Regions from separate parts of the Arthrobacter sp. 2MCAF14 genome, predicted to be linked through region 2. Evidence: riboswitches for the same ligand, from Rfam matches in the RefSeq annotation. Region 2 holds a riboswitch; each other region holds the start of a gene.
What was found. Region 2 has a riboswitch for thiamine pyrophosphate ahead of thiO (glycine oxidase ThiO). Riboswitches for the same ligand answer to the same signal wherever they lie in the genome.
Positions count from the first base shown of each region.

Region 1: linked by a shared signal. The riboswitch ahead of AB4074_RS18280 (ECF transporter S component) and the one ahead of thiO (glycine oxidase ThiO) in region 2 are both predicted to bind thiamine pyrophosphate.
Region 3: linked by a shared signal. The riboswitch ahead of thiD (bifunctional hydroxymethylpyrimidine kinase/phosphomethylpyrimidine kinase) and the one ahead of thiO (glycine oxidase ThiO) in region 2 are both predicted to bind thiamine pyrophosphate.
Region 4: linked by a shared signal. The riboswitch ahead of thiC (phosphomethylpyrimidine synthase ThiC) and the one ahead of thiO (glycine oxidase ThiO) in region 2 are both predicted to bind thiamine pyrophosphate.

Region 1 covers NZ_JBFRHB010000030.1:992-8,832, reverse strand. Annotated here, with positions in the region: gene AB4074_RS18310 (Na+/H+ antiporter subunit D) at 1-529, shown strand, start outside; gene AB4074_RS18305 (Na+/H+ antiporter subunit E) at 526-1,092, shown strand; gene AB4074_RS18300 (monovalent cation/H+ antiporter complex subunit F) at 1,089-1,367, shown strand; gene mnhG (monovalent cation/H(+) antiporter subunit G) at 1,357-1,827, shown strand; gene AB4074_RS18290 (DUF4235 domain-containing protein) at 1,824-2,084, opposite strand; gene AB4074_RS18285 (NUDIX hydrolase) at 2,136-2,882, opposite strand; TPP riboswitch at 3,095-3,231, shown strand; gene AB4074_RS18280 (ECF transporter S component) at 3,306-3,935, shown strand; gene AB4074_RS18275 (ABC transporter ATP-binding protein) at 3,935-5,551, shown strand; gene AB4074_RS18270 (energy-coupling factor transporter transmembrane component T family protein) at 5,548-6,354, shown strand; gene AB4074_RS18265 (UDP-N-acetylglucosamine 1-carboxyvinyltransferase) at 6,460-7,841, shown strand, end outside.
Region 2 covers NZ_JBFRHB010000001.1:20,177-28,017, reverse strand. Annotated here, with positions in the region: gene AB4074_RS00160 (TetR/AcrR family transcriptional regulator) at 1-187, shown strand, start outside; gene AB4074_RS00155 (DUF3107 domain-containing protein) at 238-462, shown strand; gene AB4074_RS00150 (hypothetical protein) at 499-801, shown strand; gene AB4074_RS00145 (4a-hydroxytetrahydrobiopterin dehydratase) at 934-1,272, opposite strand; gene AB4074_RS00140 (thiazole synthase) at 1,333-2,139, opposite strand; gene thiS (sulfur carrier protein ThiS) at 2,143-2,379, opposite strand; gene thiO (glycine oxidase ThiO) at 2,376-3,686, opposite strand; TPP riboswitch at 3,678-3,797, opposite strand; gene thiE (thiamine phosphate synthase) at 3,824-4,510, shown strand; gene AB4074_RS00120 (DUF805 domain-containing protein) at 4,632-5,150, opposite strand; gene AB4074_RS00115 (RNB domain-containing ribonuclease) at 5,364-6,884, shown strand; gene AB4074_RS00110 (DEAD/DEAH box helicase) at 7,173-7,841, shown strand, end outside.
Region 3 covers NZ_JBFRHB010000014.1:34,689-42,529, forward strand. Annotated here, with positions in the region: gene AB4074_RS11530 (glutamate-5-semialdehyde dehydrogenase) at 1-680, opposite strand, end outside; gene proB (glutamate 5-kinase) at 677-1,867, opposite strand; gene obgE (GTPase ObgE) at 1,857-3,446, opposite strand; gene rpmA (50S ribosomal protein L27) at 3,591-3,854, opposite strand; gene rplU (50S ribosomal protein L21) at 3,916-4,224, opposite strand; gene thiD (bifunctional hydroxymethylpyrimidine kinase/phosphomethylpyrimidine kinase) at 4,644-6,164, opposite strand; TPP riboswitch at 6,156-6,252, opposite strand; gene AB4074_RS11560 (Rne/Rng family ribonuclease) at 6,397-7,841, opposite strand, start outside.
Region 4 covers NZ_JBFRHB010000001.1:366,835-374,675, forward strand. Annotated here, with positions in the region: gene AB4074_RS01680 (ammonium transporter) at 1-127, shown strand, start outside; gene AB4074_RS01685 (P-II family nitrogen regulator) at 124-462, shown strand; gene AB4074_RS01690 (glucose-6-phosphate dehydrogenase) at 550-1,950, opposite strand; gene ffh (signal recognition particle protein) at 2,102-3,670, shown strand; gene AB4074_RS01700 (alpha/beta hydrolase) at 3,715-4,464, shown strand; gene thiC (phosphomethylpyrimidine synthase ThiC) at 4,489-6,294, opposite strand; TPP riboswitch at 6,290-6,397, opposite strand; gene AB4074_RS01710 (amidohydrolase family protein) at 6,475-7,569, shown strand; gene AB4074_RS01715 (VOC family protein) at 7,648-7,841, shown strand, end outside.

The DNA of each region.
Region 1 (7,841 bases), on a different contig from region 2:
GATCGAGCGCCGCGGTGGCAGCTCGTCTATGGACAGGCTGGGTGGGCTTGCCAAGCTGTCTCCGCTCCTCTCGCTCTTGTTCTTCATTCCAGCCATGAACCTCGCGGGAATCCCGCCCTTCTCAGGGTTCCTGGGGAAGCTCGGACTCCTGCAGGCAGGCATCGCCCTCGGGACACCCCTGGCCATTACCTTGGTGGTGGGCGGCGTGGTCACGAGCCTCTTGACATTGCTGGCAATTGCCCGGGTCTGGAACCGCGCATTCTGGCGGAAGCCCGAGGACGCGGAATACCCGGCCGCCGCCCTCAAGGACACGGCAGCAGTCGGCCTGCTTCCGCGGACCATGGTGGGGCCAACTGCCGCGCTGGTGGTCTTTGGCGTGGCGCTGACGGTCTTCGCCGGCCCGCTGTTCCAATTGGCCGGAAACTCCGCGGAACAGATGCTGGACCGTACGGCGTACATCCATTCCGTGCTCGGCGGGAATGCCAAGGTTCCGGAGATCGCTGCGCCGGTGCAGGGAGGTGGCAAGTGAGCCGCAAGCGGATTTCGTTCCGCACCGAGTTGCCCCTGCTGGTCTGGCTGGTGGTCGTCTGGGGTGCGCTTTGGCGGGACTTCAGCCCCGGCAACTTGGTGTTTGGTGCGCTGATCGCGGTGGTGGTAGCCAGGGTCTTCTACTTGCCTCCAGTGGAGCTCAGCGGTCGATTCCACGTGTTGCGCGCCATTCCTTTCGCCGCAGTGTTCCTTGGCAAAGTGGTGGCCGCGAGTTTCCAGGTCATGTACTTGGCGGTCTTCCGCGGGCCTTCGGTAACCAACGCCGTGGTCGCTGTTCCCCTGCGCAGCCATTCCGACCTCATGGTGACTGCCACCGGGCACGTGATTTCCCTGATTCCGGGTTCCTTGGTGGTGGAGGTGGATCGCTCCACGTCCACGCTCTATATCCACGGGCTCAATGTCCGCAACGATGTGGACACCGCCAAGCTGCGCAAGGAAGTCCAGGATACGGAGGCCTCGCTGATCCGGATCATGGGTACCCGCGCGGAAATGGACGCACTCCAGGCCGAAGGCTGGCCTGCAACGACGGGAGATCGCTCATGAAAGACATCGTGCTGATCGTCACGGCGGTGATTCTTAGCCTCGCGGCGGCAGGCGCGATCTATAGGATCGCCGTCGGGCCTTCCCTGCTGGACCGGGTGCTCGCCTCAGACGTGCTTCTCGCCATACTGGGCGCCGCGCTGGCCATCGACATGGCCGTCAACAGACACCTCAACAACTTGGTGCTGCTCGTCGCGCTGACGCTGATCGGGTTCGTTGGCTCGGTGACGGTGGCGCGCTTCGTGGCCGACCGAAGGGGACAGGTCAATGACTCCTAATGCCACCGGAGTTGACGGCGTGATCGATGCCGTCACCGCAGTGTTGCTGATTGTTGGTGCGCTCATGTCATTGGGCGCGGCAATCGGCCTGTTGCGTTTCCCGGACCTGATGAGCCGCATGCACGCAGCTACCAAGCCGCAAGTGCTGGGGTTGTTCCTTGTTTTGGCGGCCATCGGGCTGCAGATGCGCGAATGGTGGGTTTGGCCGATCCTGGCAGTCGCCTGGATCTTCCAACTGCTGACCGTGCCCGTGTCCGCACACATGGTGGGCCGCGCAGGCTACCGGACCAAGCACCTCCACCGCGAGTTGCTGAGCATAGACGAACTTGAGGCCGTGGTGCTCCGGGCTGCCGGTCAGCGGGCAGCGGAGAAAGCGCAGGAAACGGGACCGGCAATGCCCCACACCGGGAACGGCGGGAGCTCAGCCGCGAACGGCCGGGACGGCGGGCCGTCAGCCTAGACGATGTCCTGCGTCTTCGAGAAACGCGAGATGGCACGCTGGGTACTGCGGCTTGCGAAAACCTGGATGACTGCGCTGACGGTCGCCGAAATCAGTGCGAAGGTCAGTGCCGAGCGCAGGCTTGCCTCCATGTCGTCGTGACCCTTGGGAGGCTTCTTGCCGGTGGACTTTTCCCACAACGCATTGACGATCTTGGTGCCGACAAAGCCTGCGCCGATGCTGACGCCAGTGCCGAGCAGCTTGATGAGGAGGTTCATTCCGGGACTCCTTGCGGGAGGAAACAGGACCGTCCCCAGCCTAACCCCACTTCAGGGCAGTTCCGGAGCAACGGTTGGGGATTGGCGCCTCAGCCGGAAGAACTCCTCCAAAGCTCCAGGCTTTGGACGGACGGGCACGATGTCACGGTCCTCGGCCAGTATCGCTTCCACCGTGCCGAGAGCGAGGAGCTCATCCAGCAGCGCCAGCGTGGGCGGCATGAGCTTGAGGGTTCCGGCGGCTTCGGCATCCAGGATTCCGCGGACCGGCATCCACAAGGACGATGACGCTTCCGTGGTTTGGTGCCTTGGCTCGGCACCGGAAAGCGGGCAGGCAAGGTAGAAGTATGTGTCGAAGCGCTTGGGCTGGTCTGCCGGGGTGACCCAGTTGGCCCACGGGCGGAGGGTGGCGGCGTCGAGCTTCAGCCCGGCCTCTTCGAACACCTCGCGCTGTGCAGCCGCCAGCACCCGGCCGGCGTTGAACCGGGCCGAAGCGGGCTCGACGGCGATGCTGCTCCGGCGCCAGGCGTTGGCGTGCCGCTCGACGACGTCGTCCTCGAAGTCCCAGCCGGAGCTGTCCGCCTGGTCCACTCGCCCCCCGGGGAAGACGACCATGCCCGCGGCGAAATCCATCGTGGTCACGCGGTGCTGCACGAACACCTCCAGGCCGCGCCCGGCATCCGCCGGAACCTCCGGGTCTGACTGAACCGTGTGAACGGGGGCCTCGCGGACCAGGATCACGCTCGCGGCGAGCCTAGGTTCGGCCACCGTGGTGCTGTTCGCTTCGCCAATGCCTGCCAAGACCGCTCCTTTGCCCGCGCTGCGTCACATTCTGCTGGATCATTCTCCCAGCTTCTGCGCCCGCCCGCGCCAATCCGCGCCGGCCAGGGCTCGCCCGGCGAATGATCCAGCAGAATCCGTCGTCCCACATGTTTGTGACCGTTCCGCGTAGGCCAGCACAGCGCCCGCAACCCCGCCAAGGTGTAAACTGAACCACGCCCAAAAGGGTGGATTGATAACGACAGGGGAGCGCCGCCGTCGGGCTCGCAGCAATGCGGCACGGATGACGGGCGCTGAGAGTGCGGACAGCCGCAGACCCTCGAACCTGATCCGGCTAGTACCGGCGCAAGGGAGTCGAGTTCTCATAGTGTCCGGACCGGGGCGGCGGAAACCGCTCGCAGGCAACCGGAAACACTTTCCCCTCCTGTTCCTCAGGAGGACAAAATGACTGGTATTTCTGCAAGGCCGGGCCTCACCAAGCCTGGTTACAGCTGGCGCGTCGTGGACATCGTCGTGGCGGCACTGATCTCGATCGCCGGTGGCGTGATCTTCTGGGCATGGGACCAGATGGCTCTGGTTGCTACGCCGATGTCCGCCGGCTACCCGCCGCTGAGCGGCCTGATCGCCGGCGGCTGGATGATCCCGGCAGTCCTGGGCATGCTCATCGTCCGCAAGCCCGGTGCGGCAATTTTCTGCGAGACGGTGGCCGCCACCAGCGAGCTCATCATGGGTTCGCAGTACGGCACCACGGTCCTGATCTCGGGCCTGCTCCAGGGTCTCGGCGCGGAACTCATCTTCCTGGCCTTCATGTACAAGAAGTTCAACCTGCCGGTGTCCCTGCTGGCAGGTGCCGGCGCGGGCCTGTTCTGCGGTTTGAACGACTCCTTCCTGCCGTGGGGCTGGAACATCGCCTACGAACCGGTCGACAAGCTCGCGTACATCGTGTTCTGCACGATCTCCGGTGCCGTCATTGCCGGAGCCCTGTCCTGGATCGCGACCCGCGGCCTGGCCAAGACCGGTGTCCTGAGCGCGTTCGCGTCCCGCAAGGCCGCCTCGGAGCCCGTCTTTTCCTGATGCCCAGTCCTGATTCCGGCACCCCTGCTGTGGTGCGACCCGCCGCCATTTCCGCGCAAGGCTGGGGCTGGCGGCACGCTGGCCGCACCACGCAGGCCATCCACGCCCTGGACCTGGATATTCGTCCAGGGGAGCGTGTGCTCCTGCTCGGCCCCTCGGGCGCGGGCAAGTCGACGCTCCTGCATGCCTTGGCGGGCGTGTTGGGCGAGGAAGGTGACGACGCCGACGAGACGGGCTCGCTGCTCGTGGACGGCGTTTCGCCGAAGGCCCAGCGGGGCCGTGCCGGACTCATGCAACAGGACCCCGAAACCCAGGTGGTGCTTTCCCGGCTGGGCGATGACGTCGCGTTCGGTGCCGAGAACCTTTGCGTGCCACGGGAAGAGATCTGGAAACGCGTCCATGAAGCGCTCGACGACGTCGGGCTCCTGCGTAGTGCCGGTGGCAGTGCCAGCGGCAACTTCGCGCTCGACCACCCGACGTCGGCCCTCTCGGGTGGGCAGAAGCAACGCCTTGCACTGGCCGGCATCCTGGCGATGCGGCCCGGCTTGATCCTCCTGGACGAGCCGACCGCCAACCTTGACCCGGCCGGCGTTTTGGAAGTGCGCGATGCCGTGGGCCGCTGCCTGGACAAGACCGGCGCTACCTTGGTGGTGGTGGAACACCGGGTCTCCGTCTGGAAAGACCTCGTGGACCGGATCGTGGTGCTGCAGCCGGGCAGCTCCTCCTCCACGGAAGGGTCGACGCCGGCGGTGCTCCTGGACGGCGATCCGGACACCGTGTTGGTGCAAGCAAGGGACATGCTCATTGCTGCGGGCGTGTGGGTGCCCGGGTACGTGCCGGCCACCCGGCCACGTTCGGGAACAGGTTCCGGAGCAGGGGCCGGCCCCGGCAACGCTGGAGGGCTGCTGCTCGCCACGCAGGAGCTCGCGGTGTCCCGCGAACGGCCACGGCGCCGCGGGTTCAAAACGATCCCGCCCCTTCCTGTGCAGTCCGGACTTGACGCCGAAGTGCTCGCCGGGCAGGCCCTGACCATCACCGGTCCCAACGGCGCCGGAAAATCGACCTTCGCGTTGACCCTCGCGGGCTTGTTGGCGCCGGTGTCCGGCATGGTGACTGCCGCCGTCGGGCTCAGCGACGGGGCCGGCACCGACCCGTTCAAGTGGAAGGCCCAGCAGCTGATCTCCCGCATCGGGACCGTGTTCCAAGAGCCTGAACATCAGTTCGTGACCGGCCGCGTGCTCGACGAGCTCCTGTTCGGCCCCAAGCACCTTGGCCATGGCGAGGAACGGGTGGACGAGTTGTTGGAACGGCTGCGCCTGGGGCATTTGGTGGACGCCAATCCGTACACGCTCTCCGGGGGCGAAAAGCGCCGGCTGTCCGTGGCGACGGTGCTCGCCGCCCACCCCCGGGTCCTGGTGCTGGACGAACCCACCTTCGGCCAGGACGCGAACACTTGGGCCGAGCTTGCGTCGTTCCTGTCCGAACTGCTCGACGCCGGCACCTCCGTGGTGTCCGTGACCCACGACCAGGAGTTCAGCTCCGTCCTGGGCGGGACCGAAATTCGGCTCGAGCATGCGTTCCAAGGCGGGGCCCGGCAGGAAGCGGGTGCGGCATGAGGGAAACCCTGACCCTGCGAGGCAACAATGCACTCCTGACACGCGCGAATCCGCTGGCCAAGTTCGTGTCGGTCTTCCTGATCACGCTGGTGTTGGCGCTGTCCATCGACCTGGTGTCAGCTTCGACGGCGCTCATCGGCGAACTGGCGTTGTTCCCCCTCGCGGGGCTCACCGTGCGCTTGCTGTGGCAGCGCGGCTGGCCCCTGATTATCGCGGCCGCGCTTGGAGGCTGGAGCACCGCGATCCTGTCGGCGGACAGCGGAAGGATACTGCTCGACGTCGGGATCTGGTCTATCAGCGAAGGCTCGCTTCAGCTAGGACTCGGGTTCATGCTGCGCGGCCTTGCCATAGCGTTGCCGGCCATTCTCCTGATGAGCTGCACCGACCCCACCGACCTCGCCGATTCCCTGGCGCAGAAGGCGAAACTGCCGCACCGTTTTGTCCTGGGCACCTTGGCGGCGCTGAGGCTCGTGGGACTCATGGCGGAGGAGTGGCAGACCATCGGCATGGCACGGCGCGCACGGGGTGTCGGCTCGCACGGGAGCCCGCCGCAACGCTTCAAGGCCATGCTCGGCCAAAGCTTCGGGCTACTAGTCCAGGCGATCCGACGGGCGTCCCGCTTGGCCGTGACCATGGAGGCGCGCGGCTTCGGCGGTGGACGGCGGACCTGGGCGCGCGAATCCACCTACAGTCGCCTGGACGTCTGGGTTCTCGCTGGCGGACTGCTCATCGCAGCCGCGGCGGTGCTCGCTGCCCAGTGGGCAGGGACGTGGCACTTCGTCTGGCTGAAGCAGCCCAACTAGTCCCCACCGCCGTGAATATCGCACGAGACGACTATTCTGCGACAAAATCGGCGAGTTGCTTCACGAAACCTCCGATTGATAGACCATCCGTGATATTTATTGGTTATGACGCAACCGACTGCCGAACATGTAGGTCTCCTTCTTCGCGACGCCCGCGGCGAAAAGGGCTGGACACAAGGACAGCTCGCTTCGGAACTGGGCACCAGCCAAAGCGCCATTGCCCGCATGGAACAGGGCAAGCAGAACCTCAGCCTCCGCATGATCGAGCGCCTTGAGTCGATCTTCGGACGAACCATCGTCAAAGTCGGCAAACGGCAGATGACCCACCTGCGTGTGGAGGGCGGCCGCACGCTCTCCGGCTCGGTGGACGTCAACAGCAGCAAGAATGCCGGCGTCGCACTGCTTTGCGCGAGCCTCATCAATCGCGGCACCACTATCTTGCGTCGGCTTGCCCGGATCGAAGAAGTCAACCGGATCGTCGAGGTTTTGACCTCAATTGGTGTCGAGTGCACCTGGCTGAACGGCAACGATCTTCGCATCCGCCGCCCGGAGACCCTGGACCTTGCCTCCATGGACGTGGAGGCGGCGCGCCGCACCCGCAGCGTCATCATGCTGCTGGGCCCCCTCTTGGATGAGGCGGCCTCGTATCAGCTGCCCTACGCCGGCGGTTGCGATCTCGGGACTCGAACCGTGGAACCGCACATGCAGGCGTTGCGGCAGTTCGGGCTCTCGGTGGAGGCCAAGTCCGGCTTCTATTCCGTGCAGGCTCCACCGGCCGACGGCGAGCACCGCACCTTTGTCCTCACGGAGCGCGGCGACACCGTGACGGAGAACGCCATCATGGCCGCCGCACACCGCAGCGGTACTACCGTGATCCGCAATGCCAGCCCCAACTACATGGTTCAGGACCTCTGTTTCTACCTGCAGGGGCTCGGCGTGGTGATCGACGGCATCGGGACAACCACCCTGAAGATCACGGGCCGCCCGGCGATCGACGTCGACATTGAGTACTTCCCGTCGGAAGACCCGATCGAGGCCATGAGCCTCATCACCGCGGGCATCGTGACCAACTCGGAAGTCACCATTTGCAGGGTCCCCATCGAGTTCATGGAGATCGAACTGGCCACGCTTGAGCAGATGGGCCAGCAGCTCGACATCTCCGGGGAGTACTTTGCCCGCAACGGACGGACTCGCCTGGTGGATGTCACTACCAAGCCATCACGGTTGCGCGCCCCGGAAGACAAGATCCATCCGATGCCGTTCCCGGGGCTAAACATCGACAACTTGCCGTTCTTCGCGGTCATCGCCGGCAATGCCGAGGGCCAGACCATGATCCACGACTGGGTATACGAGAACCGGGCGATCTACTTGACCGAGCTCAACAAGCTCGGCGCCCAGGTCCAACTCCTCGATCCGCACCGCATCTACGTCAATGGCCCCACCAAGTGGCGTGGTGCGGAAGTCGGATGCCCTCCGGCACTCCGACC
Region 2 (7,841 bases):
CATCGCCGAAGACACCAAGCTGCCCCCGCTGGAGGCCCAGCTGCTCGGCCGGGGCCTGGCCGGAATGGCGCAGGTCAGCGCCCGGTATTGGCTCGAAACCGACGGCGATCTGGACCTCGATGTCGCCAGCGATCTGATCTACCGTTTAGCTTGGCGCGGAATCAGTCGCTTCCCGAAAGAGTCCTAGACTACAAATAGAGGACTGAGTAATTTCTTGATTGGCTGGGAGGCCCCGCTGTGGAAGTAAAGATCGGCATTCAGAACGTTGGCCGTGAGATCGCGCTTGAGTCCGCTCTCGATGCCGAGGCTGTTGCCAAGATCGTAAGCGAGGCCATTGCCAACGGCACGGACCTGCGCCTGACCGACGAAAAGGGCCGCCAGGTCATCGTTCCCGGCAATGTCCTCGGATACGTGGAGATCGGCGCCGAGGAAGTGCGCCGGGTCGGCTTCGGCGCCCTCTAAGCGATACGCAAGAACACCAGCGAGCCAGGAGTCCGCATGCTCTCACTTGTCATCGTGGCGCTAGCCACCATCGCCTCAGGCTTCATCGTCTGGGGAACTGACAAACACCATGGCACGTACGGAATCGCCCTGCCCGCTGGTGTTTCCGTCGCCGTCGCCATGCTGAGTTGGATGATCTTCATCCAACTTGGCTTTGGCTACCAGCCTGGCGTGACGTGGATCCCGTGGGTCCTGCCGATCATTCTGGGAACCGTGGCGGCCGCGGCGGCCTCCTACTTCCTGGGCCGCCATCGGACCCGGCACGACACCGCCCAGCTGACCGCGGCGCTGCGACTCTAGCTGGCGCTGCGCGAACGGGCCGGCGACACTCATATCCGGGCGTCGCCTAGCTGTTTGCGTGTCGCGGATAAACCTGGGTGTCGCATCCAGACTTCCGAGATCTCTTCCGGATCCGGGGCGTCGATTCCGACTTCAACTGTCCGGTAGGGCTTCCGGTTTGGCCACTGCCCCCACTTCCGCGGCTGCTTCGCTGGCGCTCGTGGCCGCCCGGATGTCGCGTTGGGTCACCTCGCTCCCGGCGTCATGGGAGGTGTAGCGGATGAACACCCGGTTGTACCGCCAGTCGAGGTCCGGATGATGGTTCTGCTGTTCGGCGATGCGCCCGACGGCGGCAATCAGCTCCAGTGCGGCAGCCGACGTCGGGCATTTGTAGACGGTGGCGAGTCCGCCCAGGCGGTACCGCCAGTCCGGCAGCTCCGCCAGGGCGTCGTCGATCGCGGACTTGGTGAGGATGTCATCTTTGCCGGCCATCCGGGGCTCCTTCGCTGACGTCGAATTCGCAGGAATCCCCGGAGCGGCCAGCGTAGGCCACTAGAGGAACTCGGCCCGGCCTTCCATCGCCGAGGAGGCCAGGGCGTGTTCCCGGCGCGGGATGCGGCCGGCCTGCTTCGCCAGCCTACCGGCGATGACAGCGTGTTTGAAGGCTTCGCCCATCTGCACCGGGTTCTGCGCACGGGTCACCGCGGTTGCCAGCAGCACTGCGTCGCAACCGAGCTCCATGGCGAGTGCGGCGTCGGACGCGGTTCCGATGCCGGCGTCGAGTACTACCGGCACAGAAGCCCGGGACACAATCAGCTCGATGTTGTGGGGATTCAGGATGCCCAGGCCGGTGCCGATAGGCGCGCCCAAGGGCATCACCGCTGTGGCTCCAAGGTTTTCCAATCGAAGCGCCAGCACGGGGTCGTCGTTGGTGTAGGCGAAGACCTTGAAGCCGCGGTCCACCAGCTTCTCCGTTGCGTCCACGAGCTCCACTGCGTCAGGCAGCAGCGTCTGTTCGTCGGCGATGACCTCGAGCTTCACCCAATCCGTTTCCAGCGCCTCCCGGGCAAGCTCGGCTGTCATGACAGCGTCCTTGGCGGTAAAACAGCCGGCCGTGTTGGGCAGGACACGGATGCCATGGTCCACGAGCAACTGGAAGAGCGAACCTGTTTCGGTCGGCGAGTACCTCCGCATGGCAACGGTGGTGAGTTCGGTGCCGGAGGCCAGCAACGCCGCCCCCAGGCCGTCCAGGCTCGGGGCTCCGCCGGTGCCCATGATGAGGCGCGAGCCGAACTCGACACCATCGATCACCAGGGCGTCGGTTCGGGTGCTTGCTGCTTGAGTGCTTGCTGTGGTCATGGTTCAGCCTCCCTGTACTGCGGTAACGATTTCGAGTTCGTCGCCGTCTGCGAGCGCGGTGGCAGCCCACTGGCTGCGCGGGACCACTTCGGAATTGCGTGCGACGGCGACGCCGATCTTGCGTCCGTCAGCCGTCTGGCCGCTGGAGTCCACAACACGTCCGGTGACGTGGCTGACGAGGGTGGTGACAGACGCGTCGTCGCTCAGTGTGTGGTCTGCGCCGTTCAATTTGATGTTCATGCGTGGTCCTTCGGAAGGGGATATGAGGTACCGGCCGATGGGCCGTCTGTTGAGGCCCGTGTCGCTGAAAGCTGGTGGGAGAAGCGGTCCGGGCGGAATTTGTTCCACCGGGGATCCGCGGTGCCGTCCATGAGTCCGACGCAGATCTTCGCCGCTGCCGGAGTGAGGAGTACGCCGTGGCGGAAGAAGCCGCTGGCCACGATGAGGCCGGGCACGGTTCCTTCGCTTTCGCCGCCTTTCACACGGCCCAACAGCGGTGCATTGTCCGGAGTGCCCGGACGCGCACGGGCAGTTGCTTCCAGAAGTTCCAGTTCGGCCACAGCCGGGACAAGTACCTGGGCGTCGCGGAGCAATTGGTACACGCCACCGGCTGACACCGGGTTGGCCGATCCCCCGGACGCCGACAAGCCGTCTTCACGTTGCGTCGCGCCGATCACCACCGTCCCGTCGTCGCGGGGCACGATATAGACGGGCACTCCGCGCACCATTCCCCGGACCGTGGCGGTGACCAGGGGTTGCAGATGCTCCGGGACGCGCAACCGCAATATGTCGCCATACACCGGACGCAACGGGAGTGACAATCCATCCGGCAGGCCGTTCAAGCGGGCGGCATCCAGTCCGTTGGCTACCACTGTTTCCGTGGCGAGCACCTCGATTCCTGAGCCGAGCACGGCCCCCACGACGCGCCCGTCCTCCCACAGGAGGCCCGCTGCAGTGTCGTGGACCGCAAAACCGCCATCGGCCCCCGGAATCCAGCTGGAATCCCTGGGCTGGTGGTCTGCCAGCGCGCCCAGAATCGCGACCGAAAGCCGGCGCGGATCCACTTGGTGGTCGCCCGGGATGTCGAAGGCGCAGGAAATCTGCGGGCTCAGCAGCGGCTCACGCTCCCGCACCTCGCGCAACCGCACGGATTCCACCACCAGGCCGTTGGCCAGCTGGACATCCCGGAGATCGGCGAGCGCCCGGCGGTCCGCAGCGTCCGCGCCGACGGCGAGGGTCGGCGTCGTACGGTAACCCGTGCTGCGGCCGATGCTCGAGCCGGTCACATTGCGTTCGAAGTCCGGCCAGAATACCGACGATTCGAGCATTAGCTCCAGGAGGTCCTCTTCCTGGTAGTGCAATTCGCTGACCGGCGCCAGCATTCCCGCCGCCGCGAACGTAGCGCCGCTGGCCGGTGCGGGATCGATGAGGACAACCGAACGGCCGGATCTGCGGGCTTCCCACGCGATGCCGAGGCCAATGACACCGCCCCCGATCACCGCGACATCCGCGCGCAGGGGTTCGTGCTGGGTGTTTACTTCGTCCATGGAGTCCTTCCCTACGCCGGTACTAGCCGGATCAGGTCAAGCGGTCGGCGCTGAAGCCCTCTCAGCCGCGCGGCGATTGTGACTGCCGCCGCGGCTCCCGCGGTACCAGCCCAGTTTAGAGGAACTACTCTGTTTCCATGACCCAGCACGATGTCCACACCACCGCCCGCCTGTACCTCTGCACCGACGCCCGCAAGGAACAGGGTGATTTTGGGCAGTTTGTCGATGCCGCATTCGAGGGCGGCGTGGACATCATCCAGCTCCGCGACAAGACGATTGAAGCGGCAGAGGAACTGGAGCTCCTGGAGATCCTGCAATCAGTGGCCCATCGTCACGGCCGTCTCTGGGCAGTCAACGACCGCGCGGACGTAGCATCCCTCTCCGGCGCGCCGGTGTTCCACATCGGCCAAAAGGACATTCCGCTGCGCTCTGCCCGGAAGCTGCTCCACGACCCCACCATCATCGGTCTCTCCACACACACGCCGGAACAGATTGACGCAGCCATCGCCGCGTCGCCTGGCCGCAGCGGCCTGGACTACTTCTGCGTCGGGCCGGTGTGGGCCACCCCCACCAAGCCGGGACGCTCGGCCGTCGGGCTCGATCTGGTGAAGTACGCCGCCAACGCGGTGAAGCAGGCAGACGAAGAGACAGTCGGAGGCGTTGTGCTCCCCTGGTTTGCGATTGGCGGCATCGATCTCAGCAACGTGGAAGAGGTAGTTAGGGCCGGCGCCAGCCGCATCGTGGTGGTGCGGGCCATCACCGAAGCACAGGATCCGACGGCGGCAGCCCAGGCGCTTCTGGCTGCCCTTGACGCGACGACTTAAGGACATTTCCCGGGAGTAGAACGACGACGGCGGTCGTTGCCGGGGTTCTTACGGCACCCCGGCAACGACCACCGTCGCTCTTGGTCAGTTTTCAGCCCGTGGCTTTCAAAGCGTGCGGCGCTCAGGCGCCGTAAGTCGCCCCTTCCGGTTTCGACGCCGTGGCGTAGAAGACGAGCAAGATGATCGGACCTGCAATCGGAATAAGTCCGAGCAGAATGAACCAGCCGCTGCGCCCGGTGTCGTGGAGGCGACGAACCGTGAGCGCCAGGCCAGGCACAAGGTTCACGAGGCCCCAAATGAACCACACAATGCCAAAGATCATGGCAGCGGCGGGGAAACTCGCCGCTGCGGCCTGCTGGGCTTCAGCCGTGCTGGCCGCACTGACTGAGGCAGCGTAGCTGCCTACTTCGATGTAGTACGGTATCCCCAAAACGGCATTCACGATGGCAATGTACAGCGCCACCCACCAATATTCGCTTCGGTTTGAGCGGCCGGTGAAGGTGGCGTAACGACCGTAGAACTGCTTGATGGCATCAACGAAGCCGACTTGGGGCCGGGGACTGAATACCTGCGGCGCGGCGTAATAGGACGGCGGCGTCGGGCCCGCGTAAGGCTGGCCCGACGGGTTCTCGTAACTCATGGTGGAACTCCCTCTGATGTGAACGTGGTGTTGGCGAGGGAGCGTACTTTTCCCCCATCGGTAACATTAGGCCCACCAGCATCAGAGGAGAACAGTCTTCAGTCCCCTTTGATGAAACACGTTGTGCTGGTTCGCGGCTTGCCCGCTGTCGCCAGAATCCTCCCGCCAATGCCTAGCGAGACGCCGGAAGATTTTGGAGTTACCCTGATTTTCGTGTCACATCAGCGGTTAGCCCCGAATGTCAGTGAAACGTCGAACCACCTCGCGGAAGCGCTGGCGGCGCTTCGGACTGAACTCGAGCTGCCCGCAGGTTATCCCGCTGAAGCGCTGCGCGACGCTGAAGCCGCGGTTTCCGGACACACCCTGCCGACGCAGGATCTCACGGACGTTCCTTTCATCACGATCGACCCAGCCTCTTCCACGGATCTCGACCAGGCCCTCTTCATTGACCGATCCGGCGATGGTTACAGGGTTCTCTACGCCATCTCCGATGTGCCCTCCTTTGTGCCCCCGGGAGGCGCGCTCGACGCCGAGACCCGCCACCGGGGGCAAACCTACTATGCCCCGGACGGCCGCATCCCGCTGCACCCCGAGATCATCAGCGAGCATGCCGGGAGCCTGCTGGCCGGCCAGACGTGCGGCGCGTTCGTGTGGGACTTCGAACTCGATGCCGAGGCGGAGTTCCGCACCGTCTCCGTCCGTCGGGCAAGCGTACGGAGCCGCGCCAAGCTCAACTACAAGGGCGTGCAGAGGGAGATCGATTCCGGTACGGCTGATCCCGTCCTGCAGCTGCTCAAGGAAGTCGGGCTCAAGCGGGTGGAACTCGAGCGCCGCCGCGGCGGGGCAAGCCTTAACATGCCTGAGCAGGAAATCGTCCAACTGCCCGACGGCGGGGGGTACAGGATCGTCGCAGCTCCCTCGCTCCCGGTGGAGGACTGGAACGCCCAGATTTCGCTCATGACCGGGATGGCCGCCGCCCAGCTGATGCTCGACGGCAAAGTGGGGATCCTGCGCACCATGCCGGCCCCCGATGAGCGTTCGCTGCTCCATTTCAAACGGCAGACGGGGGCGCTCGGCAAGCCCTGGACCGAGGGGACGAGCTATGGAGCGTACCTGCGGACCCTCGACGCCAAGGACCCCCGGCAACTGGCCATCCTCCATTCAGCAGGGCTGCTTTTCCGCGGTGCCGGCTACACGCCCTTCGACGGCGAGGTACCGGGCAGCGTCATGCAGTCAGCCATCGGGGCACCCTATGCCCACACCACTGCGCCGTTGCGCCGGCTGGTCGATCGTTTTGTGCTGGTCATCTGCGAAGCGCTGAGCAATGGAACAGAGATCCCGACATGGGCCCGGCATGCTTTGCCGAGCCTGCCCGAGATCATGGCGTCATCCGACCAGCTTGCCGCCAAAATGGAGCACCTGGCCCTGGACACTGTGGAGGCAGCACTCCTTGTCAACCACATCGGACGGGAATTCGACGCCGTAGTGATTTCCGGATCGAAACCCGCCAAGAACAACGGAAACGGCAACGGGAACAGCACCAACGGCAACAACCGCAATGGCAATGGGAATGGGAACGGAGCCCCGCACGGCCCCTACGGCATAGTCCAGATCGCCGAGCCCGCGGTCACCGCTCGTTGCGACGGCGAAATGGAGTCCGGCACGAAGGTCCGGGTGAAACTGCTCGATGCGGAGATCGCCACCCGCCAAATCACCTTCGAACTGCTCCCGTAGCGCGCTCCGTCCGCAGGGCCGGGGCCGCGATCCGGGGATTATCGCCCCCAGACGCTAGACTGGGTGAGTAGTAATGGATGCCCGGTCGTTGATTCAGTTAATTTTTTGACATCAACAAGCCCGCCCCTACGCGATCTTGAGATATACCAGCTGGTCCCCAGTGCCAGTATTTAGATAGCCCGCGATCGGCTTCCACTGGATCTGCTTGCGCCCATCCGTGCTCCGGAACGGCCCTGCCACAACCGTTGAGCACGCAGCGCAGCCCAAATGAATAAGGAAAACTCCACTGTGAGTGAATTGCACACCCATGAAGTTCTGACAGACGGAACCGAAACGATCGAACCCGAGGAAACCATTTCCTCGGACGAAACACCCCACGAGATCGCAGAAAAAACCTTCGCCGACTACAACGTCCGCGCCGACATCGTTGAATCCCTCGCCGACGCCGGTATCACCCACCCGTTCCCCATCCAGGCCATGACCCTCCCGGTCGCCCTGGGCGGTCACGACATCATCGGCCAGGCCAAAACAGGTACCGGAAAGACCCTCGGTTTCGGCATTCCGGCGCTGCAGCGCGTCGTCGGACCGGACGACGCCGGCCACGACAAGCTTGCTGTCCCGGGTGCACCCCAGGCCCTCGTGATTGTTCCTACCCGCGAACTCGCCGTTCAGGTTGCCAACGATCTGCAGACGGCGTCCCGGAAGCGCAACGCCCGCATCGCCACCATCTACGGCGGCCGCGCCTACGAGCCCCAGATCGAAGCCCTGCAAAAGGGCGTCGAGGTTGTTGTCGGCACGCCCGGCCGTCTGATCGACCTCTACAAGCAGAAGCACCTGAACCTCAAGAACGTTCGCATGGTGATTCTCGACGAGGCAGACGAGATGCTTGACCTCGGCTTCCTTCCGGACGTCGAGACCCTGATTGCCGGCACACCCGCCGTCCGCCAGACCCTGCTC
Region 3 (7,841 bases), on a different contig from region 2:
TTCGCGCCTTCGCGGCCGAATTGGTCGACGCTCTGGACGGCGTCGGCCGGGAGTCCGACGGATTCCAGCGCATCGCGGAGGATGGTCACAAGGGCTGCGTTGGTGTGGGCAGCGGCCGATCCGCCGCGCAGGATCACTGCATTGCCGCTCTTCAAGGCGAGTCCTGCGATGTCGACCGTGACGTTGGGGCGGGCCTCATAGATCGCTGCGACGACTCCCATGGGCACATTGACTTGGCGCAAGCGAAGTCCGTTGGGGAGGGTCTGGCCCCGGACGACGTTTCCCACGGGATCCGGCAGGCCCGCCAGGTTTTCAAGGGCCGCCACAAGGCCGTCGATGCGGGCAGGTGTCAGGGTCAGGCGGTCCAGCATGGCAGCGGAGGTTCCGTTGTTGCGGCCGGACTCAACATCCTTCGCGTTGGCGGCGAGGATGGACCCCTGCTTTTCCCGGAGGGCTGCGCCAATAGCGTGCAGGGCGCGGTCCTTCCAGGCACGGTTCGCCTGCGCCATGTGCCGCGCGGCCTGCCGTGAGCGGTCCGCGATCGAATGCACGGCCGCCTCCACTTGCTCGGGGGTGAGCGGCGCGTTTCCCGTCTCCGGAGTTTCCGGCACCTGGGCGGCATTGCCAGCAGCCAGGGCGTCAGTCATCACAGGAGAATCAGGGGTAAGGGCCTCAGTCATTCTCCAAGTTTAGTGGAGCGGGCCTGCTGGACCAGCACGAGGTCGTCAACATGAACAACTACGCGGTCATATCCGCGGCCAAGGTCCTTGGCGAGTTCCTTGGTGGAACGGCCAAGCATGCGGGGAAGCTCCTCCGCGGAGTAGTTCACCAATCCCCTGGCAATCACAGTGCCTTCGACAGAAACCATCTCCACTGGATCGCCAGGCTCGAAGTCTCCCTGCACCGACGATATTCCGGCGGGCAACAGGGAGGTGTGGCGGTCGCGCACGGCCTTGACGGCGCCGTCGTCGAGCACCAAACGGCCCCGGACCGAAGCGAGGTGGGCCAGCCAGAGCAGCCGGACGGGTTTGCGGTTGCCGTTGATGGCGAACCACGTGCCCACGTCCTCGCCTGCCAGTGCGGCGGCGGCATTGGCCGTGGAGGTGACGAGGGCGTGGATGCCGGAGCCTGCGGCGATCGACGCAGCCTCCACCTTGGTGGTCATGCCTCCGGTTCCGACGCCGGCTTTACCGGCCTTACCGATGGTCACGTCGACGAGGTCAGCGGGACCGGTGACGAGCGGAATGCGCTTGGCACCCAATGACGGCGGACCATCGTAGAGGGCGTCGACGTCAGACAACAGGACCAAGGCGTCCGCCCGGACAAGGTGGGCCACCAAAGCGGCCAGGCGATCGTTGTCGCCAAAACGGATTTCGTGCGTTGCCACGGTGTCGTTTTCGTTCACGACGGGCACGACGCCGAGGTTCAGCAAACGGTCCAGCGCACGGTATGCGTTGCTGTGCTGCGTGCGCCGCATCAAGTCATCCGCCGTCAAGAGGACCTGGCTGACCGTGACCCCGTGAGCGGCAAAAGCCTGCGAATAGCGCGCCATCAAAAGCCCTTGGCCCACACTGGCCGCAGCCTGCTGCGTGGCGAGGTCCTTGGGACGCTTGGCGAGGCCGAGCGGCGCGAGACCCGCCGCGATGGCACCGGAAGAGACGAGGATGATCTCCGTCCCGGAATTGCGCTTCTCAGCCAGGGCGTGGACGAGTGCCGTCAGCGCTTTCTCCGAGATGCCGCCTTTGATGCTGGTCAGCGAAGACGAACCCACTTTGACGACGATCCGCTTGGCGCCGGCCAGTGCCTGGCGTTCGGCGGAGTCGTCGCCTTCGGTGACTTCAGCGATGCGGGCCGTGCTAGTCGTCATTTTCGGCTTCCAGGCCGCTTTCCTTCAGGGGCTTGGGTAGACGACGTCCGCTGACGGACTCAGTCCAGATGCCCGCCTTCCGCTCGGCTTCGAGCTCGGCGCGTGCTGCAGCCTTGGCTTCGCGTCGTTCGAGCTGCTCGTCGCGCTTCTGCGAACGGGTGGGGCGGTCGCCGATGTCGGCAACACGGATGTCCGTGCCACGAGGCGTCGCCAGCAGTTCGGCGCCCGCCATCATGGTGGGCTCCCAGTCGAAGACGACGCCGTCCTCTTCGCCGATCACCACGGTGTCGCCCGGGACGGCACCCATCTTGAACAGTTCGTTTTCGATGCCGAGCTTGGCCAGGCGATCGGCCAGGTAGCCGATGGCTTCTTCGTTGGTGAAGTCGGTCTGCTTGACCCAACGGACCGGCTTCTCCCCCAGCACGCGGAAGAGCGGCTCGAGGTTCTTCTCCTCGCGGCGGATCTTGAAGCCGGACTCATTGACGGCACGGGGGCGGAGGACGGGCGCCGCGACCTTGGGAGGCGCGGTGGCAACCGCCTTGCGTGCGGCCATGACGATCTCGCCCATGGCGAAGCTCAATTGGCGCAGGCCTTCATGGCTCGTGGCGGAGACTTCGAAGACGCGGTAGCCGCGCTGTTCCAGTTCGGGACGGACGAACTCGGCCATGTCCCGACCATCAGGCAGGTCCACCTTGTTCAGGACAACAAGCTTGGGACGTTCGTTCAGGGGGACCACTTCGCCGTCAACGCCGGCGTAGCTCATGTCCACCGCGTACTTGTCCAGCTCTTGCTCGATGATCGCAAGATCCGAGAGCGGATCCCGGTCCGCTTCCAAGGTTCCGCAGTCCAGCACGTGCACCAGCGCGGCGCAACGCTCCACGTGGCGCAGGAAGTTGTGGCCCAGGCCCTTGCCCTCGCTCGCCCCTTCGATCAGCCCGGGAACGTCTGCAATGGTGAACCGGACCTCACCGGCCTGGACCACGCCAAGGTTGGGGATCAGGGTAGTGAATGGGTAGTCGGCGATCTTGGGCCGTGCCGCTGACATCGCCGCGACAAGGCTGGACTTGCCCGCGGAGGGGAAGCCGACCAGCGCGATGTCCGCGATGGACTTCAATTCCAGGACGATGTCGCTGGAGTCGCCTTCAGTGCCGAGGAGGGCGAAACCGGGAGCCCTGCGCTTCTGCGAAGACAGCGAAGAGTTGCCAAGGCCGCCCAGGCCGCCTGCAGCGGCGATGAACTCGGTGCCTTCACCTACAAGGTCAGCAAGGACGACGCCGTCCTTGGTCTTGACCACGGTGCCGTCCGGTACGGGAAGCACGAGGGTTTCACCGTTCTTGCCGCCGCGCCAGTCACCCATGCCGGGGCCACCGTTGGTTGCGTGGCGGTGCGGTGCGTGGTGGTAATCAAGCAAAGTGGTGGTCTGGGCATCAACGCGCAGGATGACGTCGCCGCCGTTACCGCCGTTACCGCCGTCGGGTCCGCCCAGGGGCTTGAACTTCTCGCGCTTAACAGAGACACAGCCGTGGCCGCCTGTTCCGCCGGATACGTGAAGTACTACCCGGTCTACGAAGGTCGCCACGTGTTTCTCCTCTAACTGGAAATTACTGCTTGAAGTGCGTGTTGCGGGCTGATGCGCCGCCGCCCGCACTAGTAAATTCTAGTGCGGTTAAAAAGACAGGTGGAGCGGGCCATACGGCCCGCTCCACCCGTTCAGAACGTGTTATTACTCTGCAGCTGCAGCAGCAACGATGTTCACTACGCGACGGCCGCGGCGAGTACCGAACTCAACCGCACCTGCCTGCAGGGCAAACAGGGTGTCGTCGCCACCGCGGCCGACACCGGCGCCCGGGTGGAAGTGGGTGCCGCGCTGGCGGACGATGATCTCGCCTGCGGAAACGACCTGGCCACCGAAGCGCTTTACGCCGAGGTACTGGGCGTTGGAGTCACGACCGTTGCGAGTGGAGCTCGCGCCTTTTTTATGTGCCATTTGAAATGCCTGCCTTTAAAATTCTGGGGAATCTGTTGAAAACCTGAACAGCAACCAGTGGTTACTTGATACCGGTGATCTTGATCTTGGTGAGTTCTTGACGGTGACCCTGGCGCTTCTTGTAGCCGGTCTTGTTCTTGAACTTCTGGATGACGATCTTCGGACCACGGAGGTCTTCGAGGATCTCAGCCGTAACCTTGACCTTGGCCAGATCCGCAGCAGCGGAGGTGACCTTGTCACCGTCCACCAGGAGCAGTGCGGGCAGCTCAAGGGTGCTGCCGGCTCCACCGGGGACGCGGTTCAGGGTTACGTAGTCTCCAACGGAAACCTTTTCTTGGCGGCCGCCTGCGCGGACAATCGCGTACACCACTTGGGCACTCACTTCTCTCGACGTTTATTACTAAATTTGCGTGCGGAACCCCGATCCGAAAACGGGCCTGGTTCACGCTGTGCCTCAACGCCGTGGACTCCGGTACGGAATCCATGAGTCATCCCTCGAATAGTTCCAAATGAAAGGTCAGTTCCAAATGAAGGTTTCTAGGGGCATAACCCAAGTGTTGGCGTAAGCACCGAAGATCTAGATTACGCTAGTTTCGCCTTCGGCTGCAAATGAGGCCAGGTCCGGAGGCTGCCACGTGATGGCTGCCACAGACTGGCTATGTCGCCATCCGGTACCGTGCCCGTCTACCTTACCCTGCCGGCGGGAAAAAGCTCGGATCCCCGCCCCGACACGCTGCGGCGCCGCCGGAGCAGGCGCATCATCCCGTGCTTCCACGCCAGGAACCGGGCTCAGCCGTGCAACCTTGGAGCATCGAAGAAGGCCGTTTCATAGCGGCACGATTGGGTGAAAGCCTCCATCATCGCCGTGCGCTCCGTGGGTGTTGCGGCCTGCGCGGCGGCATCCGTGATGTCGATCGCCTTGCGGGTGGCCTCTGCGAACGCCTCGTCTGCGTAGGTGCGCAGCCAATCCGCGTAAGGGTGCTCGTCCGACGCTCCCGCCTGAATATAGCGAAGGTGGAGCTGCTGACCCACCTCGGCGTACAACCAGTAGCAGGGAAGCACGGCAGCCAGCAGGACGGCATAGCTTCCCGACGCCGACGCCGCCAGCAAGTGGTCCACGTAGGCCTTGGTGACTGGGCCCAGCTCTCCGCTTACCTGGCGTCCGCTGAGCCAATTCCGATGCAGCTCGGACTCGACTTCAAGGCACATCTGCGAGCCACGGGCCCAGAACAGCTGTTCGGTTTCGCTGGGGGCGAGGGCGCTTGCCCGCGCCAGGACCCGGGAATAGCCGTTGAGATAGATGGCATCCTGCGAGAGGTAATAGCTGAACTGCGCTTCGCTGAGGCCGCCGGTTTGCAAGTGCTGGATGAAGTCCAGGCCATAAATGGCCGCAAGTTCCGTTTGGGCGGCGTCCCACATCCGGACGGCAAAGTCCCCCGGATGAAGGTCCTGCTGGAGCGCGTGGAAATGATGGATCGGCCCATTGCCCTTCCCCACTTCCAGCACCTCGGACTGGGCCAGCGCCCCCTGAAGCCAGGGCTTGACTACGCGCAGCGCAGACTCCCAATCGCCGAGCCGTGCCTTGGCCGTCGCCATGGCCGACGACAAGGAACATCCCGTGCCATGGCTGTTGCGGGTCTCCACGCGTTGACCGGCGAATTCCACCACGTCCTGGCTCAGGACTCCTTCGGTGTTAACCAGGGCGTCGGGGCAGCCCTCTCCCTGCAGATGGCCGCCCTTCACCAGGACGGTGTTTCCGCAGGCTGCAGCCAGGCGTTTGCCTTGCTCCAACGCCGATGCCCAGTCAATGGCAACAGGCTCGCCAAGCAGCATGGCCAATTCAGGAAGGTTGGGGGTCACCAAGTCAGCGAGGGGCAGAAGTTCCCGCAGCGCGGTTTCAGCGGACTCCGCGAGGAGCCGGTCGCCACTGGTCGCGATCATCACCGGATCCAGCACGACGACGGCGGGGCGCGCCTCGCCGAGCCAGCGACGGACTTCATGGATGACGGCGGCGTCCCCGAGCATGCCGATTTTGACAGCATCAACAGTGATGTCGTCGCTAATGGCATCCAATTGCTGGCGCAGGAACTCCACGGGAGGCACATGGACGGCAGTGACTCCCCGGGTGTTTTGTACGGTGAGCGCAGTGATGACGGCCATGCCATAGCCGCCGTTGGCCGCGATGCTCTTGAGGTCTGCCTGGATCCCGGCACCACCCGAAGGATCAGAGCCGGCAATGCTGAGGACCCTCGGGATAGCCCGCTGGACGGCCTTGAGCGGGTAGACAGCTGATTGCGCTGAAACAGTCATGCGAGACATCCCTTCGCCGGTGCTAACCGGACAGGTTCAACGGGTCTGGTCTCAGCCGGCTTGGTGCGCGGCACCCCGTGTCAGTCCCTTAGCTTAACCCGGATCACACCTCGCCCGCTGAAATCGCGCTATGCAACCGTGCTGACCGTCCGGTGAATCGGCCGGCAACGACGAAGCCCCGGCGGTTTCCACATGAGCGGAAAGGGCCGGGGCTTCGGACAGGGTACTGCGTTTAGAGCTCGGACTTGGGCACGCCGACTCCGAGGATGATCGGTTCCGCTGCCGCCGTCGACTTGGCTGGAGCAGCGTCCGTCGCCTTGGCCTCGTGCGCGGCCCCACCGGAGGCGGCCGCGGCAACCTCGTGGTGCTCAACGTTGGTGGCGTTGGCGGCACCCTGGGCCCGGCTGGCGCTGCGGTTGCGACGGCCTCGGCGTCCACGCGAACCCGCTTCCGGGGATTCCCCGCTTGCAACGGCCGCGGGGGTCCCTGCGGGCGCTTCCTCGGCCTCAGTTGCCGTCGTCGCAGTGTCGGGAGCTCCTCCGAGGCCCGCGAATGCCTGTGCCAACAGGTCCAGGCTCATGGCAGGTGCACCACTCGCTGGCTGCTCTTCGTGGTGGACGAAGGGCAACGCAACTTCCTCGCCGCCGAATCGCAGCACAGGCTTCGAACGTTCCTCGCTACTCGAAGCAGCGGCAGGAGCCTGGGCCGGGGCCGGGGGGGCCTGGACCGGGGCCGCTTCCGCTACGTGCCGGTCGGCGAGCAATTCCGCCGCGTGGTGGAGCTCGTCGTCGTGCAGGTGGGCAGCGTGGGCCGCAGCCGCGATGGTGGCAAGGGCTGCGCGGGTGGCTGCCTGGCGATTCGGATCAGTGGATTCCACTGTATGGACCGGCACAGGAGGGGTGATCGGGAGCTCGGCCGTCCCCTGCCCTGTCCCCCTGCCGCGGCGACGCTTGCGCTGCTCCGGGCGGACGGCCGGCTGTGATTCCGTCCGCGGGTGGTGGTGTTCAGCGGCCACCACGTTGGCCCGACGGTGCTCCACAGGCTCGTCGTGCGTGACGATTCCGCGACCGGCGCACGTTTCGCACTGCTCGCCGAAGACCTCAAGCAGGCCGGTGCCCATGCGCTTGCGGGTCATCTGCACCAATCCAAGCGACGTCACTTCGGCGACCTGGTGCTTGGTGCGGTCCCGGCCGAGGCACTCGACCATGCGGCGCAACACGAGATCGCGGTTGGATTCCAGGACCATGTCGATGAAGTCGATGACGATGATTCCGCCGATATCGCGCAAGCGAAGCTGGCGCACCACTTCCTCGGCAGCCTCAAGGTTGTTCTTGGTGACGGTTTCCTCAAGGTTGCCACCGCTGCCGGTGAACTTCCCAGTGTTGACGTCAACAACCGTCATGGCCTCGGTGCGGTCGATCACGAGCGAACCACCGGAGGGCAGGAAGACCTTGCGCTCCAATGCCTTGTGGATCTGTTCGTCGACGCGCCATGCCGAGAAGATGTCCTGATCCGAGGTCCACTTTTCGAGGCGTCCCACCAGATCCGGCGCCACGTAGGTGACGTAGGCCTCGATGGTGTCCCATGCTTCATCGCCGGAGACGATGAGCTTGGAGAAGTCCTCATTGAAGACGTCGCGGACAACCTTGATGGTGAGGTCCGGTTCGCCGTACAGCA
Region 4 (7,841 bases), 350 kb from region 2:
ATACGAGTTCGGCGTCGGCGGCCACGGCGGAAGCTTCCAGCCCCTTCACGACCTCATTACCGGCAAGGTATCGTCCGAAGCAACCGACGAAGCATCCGTATCAGGCAAGGAGAGTGTCCAGGCATGAAACTCATCACGGCGATCGTCCGCCCGGAGAAGCTCGACGCCATCCGCGAGGGGCTCGAAGCATACGGGGTACAGGGACTGACGGTCAGCGCGGCCAGCGGCTACGGCCGGCAGCGCGGTTACACCGAGGTGTACCGCGGGGCTGAGTACAACGTGGATCTGCTTCCCAAGATCCGCGTGGAGGTCCTGGCCACGGATGAGCAGGCAGACGACATCCTCGATGTCCTGATTGCTTCCTCCAACACCGGCCGTGCCGGTGACGGCAAAGTCTGGACCGTAGACGTCTACGAAGCTGTCCGTGTCCGCACGGGCGAGCGAGGCGCAGCAGCCATCTAAGGCACCAACGCAAAGAGGGGCCGGATACCTGGAAAGGTACCCGGCCCCTCTTTGCGTGTGCGCTTCCGAAGGAGCGTGGCCGCCTGGTTAGTTCCCGACGGCGGTGGGCCAGTCCGCGGGACCGGGCCCGCCGGCGTCGTACTTTTCGAGCGGCACGGAATCCTTCGCCCAGGCCTTGATCACGGGTTCGATGATCCGCCAGCAGTCAACGGCGGTGTCGCCACGGACTGAAAGCAGGGGATCGCCGGTAATGACGCCCTCCAGCACTTCTCCGTAGGGCAGCAGATCGGACGCATTCAATTCAGCGTTGAGTGTCACGCGATTGAGCGTGAAGATGTTTCCGGGACCGTTGACGTCGACGTCGAGCTGCAGCGTGTCAGGACCGAAGCCGATGCGCAGCCGGTTGGGGGAGTCGACGCCCTCGAATCCGGTCGGCAGGTGTGGAACGGGCCGGAAGGTAACGATCGCCTCCTTCCGCGCGGCACCCAACGCCTTTCCAGACCGCAGGATGAAGGGGACGCCTTTCCAGCGCCACGTGTCTATTCCCACTTCGACTTCTGCGAGCGTCTCGGTTTCCCGGGCAGGGTCCACGCCCGCTTCCGCGACATAGTCCGGCACGTCCCGGTCGCCGATCCGGCCAGTTGTGTACTGCGCCCGCCGGGTGGACTTCTTGTACGGCGCGGTGATGCTGCTCGCACGCAGTACCGTTGAAATCGCGTCGCGGAGATCGCGCTCGCCGATGCTGGAGGGGGCATCGATGGCCAGCAGCGCCATGATGTGGAGCAAATGGCTCTGGATCATGTCCTTGAGGGCGCCGGCGCCGTCGTAGTAGCGCGCACGCCCTTCGAGTGCGAGGTCTTCGTCGAAGATGATCTCCACCTTCTCGATGTGGTCCCGGTTCCACACCGGCTCAAGGAAGCTGTTGGCGAAGCGCAGCCCCAGGATGTTGAACACGGTGGCCTTGCCAAGGAAGTGGTCCACGCGGTGGATGTGGTCTTCCGGGACCAAAGCGGCAAGGGTCTTGTTGAGCGCCCGGGCGGATTCGGAACTGGATCCGAAGGGTTTCTCCATCACCAGGCTTGTTCCGGGAGGAAGCTGCTGGGCGGTGAGGACCTCGCAGGCCTTCTGGCTGATGTGCGGGGGCAAAGCGAAATAGACGGCGATTGGTGCTTCGAGTCCGGCCAGAAGAGTCGCGAGCTGGCCATCCGCCGTGACGTCCAATTGATGGTATTCAGTACTTTTCTCCAGGGCCGCGATTGCTTTCTTGCCCGCGGCACCTGCACCGTTGGCGGCTTCCTCGAAGGCACCGCCCACACGTTTGCTCCACTGCTGCGGTGTCCACGGGTCGGAGCCGGCTCCGACAAGCTTCAGGCCGTCTGCGAGGCCGTTGGCCACGAGCCTGGCAAGGCCCGGCAACAGCAATCGGCCCGTCAGATCTCCGGAGGCGCCTAGGATGAGCAACGTATTTACTGTTGTTTTGCTGGTCACTGTGCCAGCATGCCATCTTGCAGGCGCGTCTTGGTACCCTAGATAGTCGAGTCCCTCAGTTGAGTCAGATTTGTTTGGGGCAGGAATCGTCAAGATATTGGTGCGTCGGAACGGCCGCCATTCGTAGACCATTGAAAGAAGTGCACGGCGCGTGTTCAATTCACTCTCTGACCGGTTGACAGCAACCTTCAAGAATCTCCGTGGCAAGGGCCGCCTCACCGAGGCCGACGTCGACGCCACCGTCCGGGAGATCCGGCGTGCCCTCTTGGACGCCGACGTTGCCGTTCCCGTGGTCCGCGAGTTCACAGCCCGCATCCGTGAACGCGCCCTGGGCGCCGAGGTTTCCGCGGCCCTGAACCCGAGCCAGCAGATCGTGAAGATCGTCAACGAGGAACTCCAGGAGATCCTGGGCGGCGAGACCCGCCGTATCCGCTTGGCGAAGACCGGCCCCACCATCATCATGCTCGCCGGCTTGCAGGGTGCGGGTAAGACCACCCTCGCCGGCAAGCTTGCCAAGTGGCTCAAGGCCCAAGGCCACAGCCCCGTGCTGGTGGCCGCTGACCTCCAGCGTCCCAACGCCGTGACGCAGCTCCAGATTGTCGGCGAACGCGCCGGTGTTCCCGTCTTCGCTCCGCACCCCGGCACCACCTCGGATCTGGATGTTCCCACCGGCGACCCGGTCGCCGTCGCACGCTCCGGCGTCGACGAGGCCCGCCAAAAGCTGCACGACGTCGTGATTGTCGACACCGCGGGACGCCTCGGCGTCGACGCCGAAATGATGGACCAGGCGCGCCGCATCCGCCAGGCGATCATCCCGAACGAAGTGCTCTTCGTCATTGACTCGATGATCGGCCAGGACGCCGTCAACACGGCGGTTGCCTTCGATGAAGGCGTCAACTTCACGGGTGTCGTGCTGTCAAAGCTCGACGGCGACGCCCGAGGTGGTGCCGCCCTCTCGGTAGCGTCTGTCACCGGAAAACCGGTCATGTTCGCGTCCACCGGCGAAGGCCTCGACGACTTCGAACTGTTCCACCCGGACCGCATGGCTTCCCGCATCCTCGATATGGGTGACGTTCTCACCCTGATCGAGCAGGCCGAGAAGAACTGGGACAAGGATGAAGCGGCCCGGATGGCGAAGAAGTTCGCCGACCAGGAAGACTTCACCCTGGACGACTTCCTCGCCCAGATGCAGCAGATCCGCAACATGGGCTCCATGAAGAAGATGCTCATGATGATGCCGGGTGCGCAGAACATCCGCCAGCAGCTGGAGCAGTTCGACGAGCGTGAAATCGATCGCGTGGAGGCCATTGTCCGCTCCATGACCCCGCACGAGCGTTTGGCTCCGAAGATCATCAATGGATCCCGTCGGGCCCGCATCGCCCGTGGTTCCGGTGTGCACGTCTCCGAGGTCAACGGCCTCCTGGAGCGCTTCGCGCAGGCCCAGAAGATGATGAAGAAGCTGGCCCAGGGCGGCGGAATGCCCGGGATGCCTGGCATGCCCGGACTCGGTGGCGGTTCCCGCAAGGCGAGCAAGAACGCGCCCAAGAAGAAGGCCCGTTCCGGAAACCCCGCGAAGGCGGCCCAGGAACTGCGCGACGCCGAGAACAAGCGAGCGAACGCCGTTCGCACCGGCGCGTCATTCGGCCAGCCTTCCGGCGACTTCGACCCGTCCCAGCTGAACCTGCCCAAGGGCTTCGACAAGTTCCTCGGCGGCAAGTAACCGTCCCGCCCGAGCTTGCCAGCCCCGTGCCATAGGCTGGGGGAATGCAAAAGCAGCGCGTTGTGTTCGTCCATGGAGCAGGCACATTCGGCGCTGCCGCTTGGCCGAAACAGCACGGCATGGCGCTGGCGTACGATGCACTGTTCCTGAAACGCCACGGCTTTGATGCGCAGGCCGAGCCTCTGGAATCCGATGTTGCCGCCGACGTGGACATTATCCTGGAGTGCCTCGGAGGGCGGGAGACCGCGTCAGGTTCCGGCTCGGCGCGTGGAGGCCATATCGTAGCGCACTCCCAAGGCGCGATTTCAGCCATGTTGGCCGCGGTGGAGCGGCCGGACCTGGTCCGGTCCCTCGTGCTGGTGGAACCGGCTTGTCTTTCATTGACGGCCGAGTTGCCCGCCACTGCGGCTTACCGGGCACTCATGGAGCCGTTGTTCCGGATCCGGCACGAACTCAGCGATGACGATTACCAACGCGAATTCGTCCGCAGGGCGTTTTCCTCCGAGGCGGCCGTTCTCAGTACCCCGGAGGCCCGGCGTACCGCTCGACGCCTGCGGCTCCAGGCTCCGCCGTGGGAAGCGCCTCTGCACATTGTGCCCGGAGTCCCCACGCTTGTCCTGACCGGTGGTTGGGAACCCCTTTACGAAGAAATCGCCGGCTACTTGAAGGAAACCGGCGCCCTCCACCGCGTTGCGGCTGGAGGACACCGGCCTCATGATTCAGTTGAAGGAGACCGGATGATCCGGTCCTTCATCGCGGATGTCAGCCGCGCCGGATCAGTGCAAGCTTCCTGATCAGTCCAGGCTTCCTGACGTCGCTCAACGTTTTCCTGCGGGAACCTCGAGCTCGGGCAGGTAGACCTTCCCGCCGGATGCCAGGAATTCCTCGCTCTTTTCGCGCATCCCGCTGTACATTTCCGCGATGGCCGCCTGGGAATCCGCCGAGCCATATTCGTCGCGGATGTCCTGGCTGATGCGCATGGAGCAGAATTTCGGTCCGCACATGGAGCAGAAATGCGCCGTCTTGGCCGGTTCCGCCGGGAGAGTCTCGTCGTGGAACGCTTCGGCCGTGACCGGATCCAATGACAGCGCAAACTGGTCACGCCAGCGGAACTCGAAGCGGGCCTTGGACAGGGCATCGTCGCGTTCGTGGGCGCCGGGGTGTCCCTTCGCAAGGTCAGCTGCGTGGGCGGCGATTTTGTAGGTGATCACGCCTGTCTTGACGTCGTCCTTGTTTGGCAGGCCCAAGTGTTCCTTCGGGGTGACGTAGCAGAGCATCGCGGTTCCGTAGCGGGCAATCTCCGTGGCGCCGATAGCCGAGGTGATGTGGTCGTAGCCCGGAGCAACGTCGGTCACGAGCGGGCCGAGGGTGTAGAACGGTGCGCCGTCGCACAGCTCCTGCTGCCGCTCGACGTTCTCGCGGACGAGGTGGAACGGGATGTGCCCGGGGCCCTCCACCATGACCTGCACGTCGTACTTCCACGCCCGCTTCGTGAGCTCCGCGAGCGTGTCGAGCTCGGCGAACTGCGCGGCGTCGTTGGCGTCCGCCGTCGCTCCCGGACGCAAGCCGTCGCCGAGCGAGAACGCGACGTCGTACTTGGCGAAGATTTCGCAGAGTTCGTCGAAATGGGTGTAGAGGAAGTTTTCTTCGTGGTGCGCCAGGCACCAGCCGGCCATGATGGAGCCGCCGCGGGAAACGATGCCCGTTACGCGATTCGCGGTGAGCGGCACATACCGCAGCAACACGCCGGCGTGGATGGTCATGTAGTCCACGCCCTGCTCGCATTGTTCAATGACAGTGTCGCGGAAGATCTCCCACGTGAGCTTGTTGGCTTCGCCGTTGACCTTCTCGAGGGCCTGGTAAATAGGCACGGTACCGATCGGCACGGGGGAGTTGCGGATGATCCATTCTCGGGTGGTGTGGATGTCGTCACCCGTGGACAGGTCCATCACAGTGTCGGCGCCCCATTGCGTGGCCCACTGCAACTTGTCCACCTCTTCGGCGATGGAGCTGGTGACGGCCGAGTTGCCGATATTGGCGTTGATCTTCACGAGGAACGCCTTGCCGATGATCATCGGCTCGGATTCGGGGTGGTTGATGTTGTTGGGGATGATGGCCCGGCCGGCCGCGACCTCGCTGCGGACGAGTTCCACATCGCAGTTTTCGCGAAGTGCCACGAACTGCATTTCGGGCGTCACGATGCCCTGCTTGGCGTAGTGCATCTGCGTCACGGTCTTGCCGTCGACGGCGCGGCGGGGCACCGGCTGTGCACCCTTCCACTCCGCTGAGGCGGCGCCGCGGCGTACGGCCGACTTGCCGTCGTCGAGCAGGTTCCGTTCGCGGCCGCTGTAGGCCTCGGTGTCGCCGCGGGCTTCGATCCACTCGCTGCGGAACGGCTCGAGGCCGACCACGGGATCGCTCCCTGGCCCTGCGGTGCGGTACACCTGGAATGGCGCGTTGGCCTCGCCGTTGGGGGACGGTTCCAGGGCGATTTCAGTCACCGGAACCCGGATTCCCGTCCCGGCATCCTCCAGGAACGCGAGGGAATGCGACTTGAGGGATTGTGTCACCTCTTTGGCCGATCCGTTTTGGGTAGGGCTCAGCTGTGTTTCTTTGATGCTCAAAGGATTACTCACTTCCTTCGCCGGCATTACCCGGACAGGTTCAACGGTCACAGGCTGCATCAGCCCGATCTCAGCCCTTGCAAGGGCCCCCGTGTGGTCGTAGACGAAGCTACCACAGCTGTCGGTGCTTGGGAGAGATGTGACCGGTCCGGCAACGGCGTCGGAGTCTAGGGTGGAATCATGGCGGAAATCATCGAATTCAGCGGCACCGTCCTCACCGGGCCGGAGGAGGAACGGCGCGGCCTCTGGTCGGTCGACGGACGGCTGACGTACCTGCGGCCTGCTGCCGCACCGGACGTCGTCCTGGCCGGATGGGTGCTGCCCGGCCTTGTCGACGCGCACTGCCATGTTGGCTTGGGCAAGGGCGGTGCCGTCGACGACGAGACTGCGCGGCTGCAGGCGACGGCGGACCGGAACGCCGGGACGCTCCTGATCCGCGACGCCGGATCCGCAAGCGACACGCGGTGGCTGCAGCGCCGGACGGACATGCCCAGAATCATCCGCGCGGGCAGGCATATCGCGAGGCAACGCCGTTACATCCCCGGGCTGGCCGAAGAAGTCGAGCCGGAGGATCTGGCGGAGGCGGTGCGCAAGCAGGCGCGGTCCGGAGACGGCTGGGTCAAGATCGTCGGGGACTGGATCGACCGCTCCGCCGGGGATCTCGGCCCGTCCTTTCCGGCCGCCATCGTCAAGGACGCCGTCGCCGCGGCACACGACGAGGGAGCCAGGGTAACTGCCCATTGCTTCGCCGAAGGGACTATCGACGACATGCTCGACGCGGGCATCGACTGCATCGAGCACGCCACCGGCCTCCTGCCGCACCATATTCCCCGGCTGCTGGACCAGGATGTGCCGATTGTCCCCACCCTCATCAACATTGCGACCTTTCCGGACATCGCGAAGCAGGCGGAAGCGAAGTTCCCGCGATACGCCGCCCACATGACCAGGCTGTGGGAGCGCAGGCATGAACGCGTCGCCGAGGCATTCGACGCCGGAGTGCGGGTGTACGCCGGGACCGACGCCGGCAGCGTCATCAAGCACGGCCGGATCGGTGAGGAAATCCTGGAATTGCATCGCGCGGGCCTTCCGGCGGCCGCCGCCCTCGATGCCGCCTGCTGGTCCACACGCGAGTGGCTGGGGGCCGACGGCATCAGCGAAGGTGCCAGCGCCGACGTCGTGCTCTACGCAAACGATCCCCGCGCGTCCCTTGAGGTGGTGCTGAATCCGCGATGCACCGTGCTGAGGGGACACATTTCAAGGAACGCCGGGCATTAGGAATAAATTGAAGCTTCAAGTAATTTAGATAGAGAGAGGTAGCCGAAGGGCGGCACCACAAAAAGCCGGGAGTTTCACATGACCATCACATCCAGCCAGGATCTCCTTCCTGCCGAACTCACCATGGGTACTGTCATGCTCAAAGTGGGGGACATGAAGCTCATGGGCGACTATTACCAGCGGGCGCTGGGGCTGGACGTCGTCGCCGAACAGGATGGCGGACTCTACTTCGGCAGGCTCGGCAAGCCCCTGGTGCACCTCGCGCCGGCCTC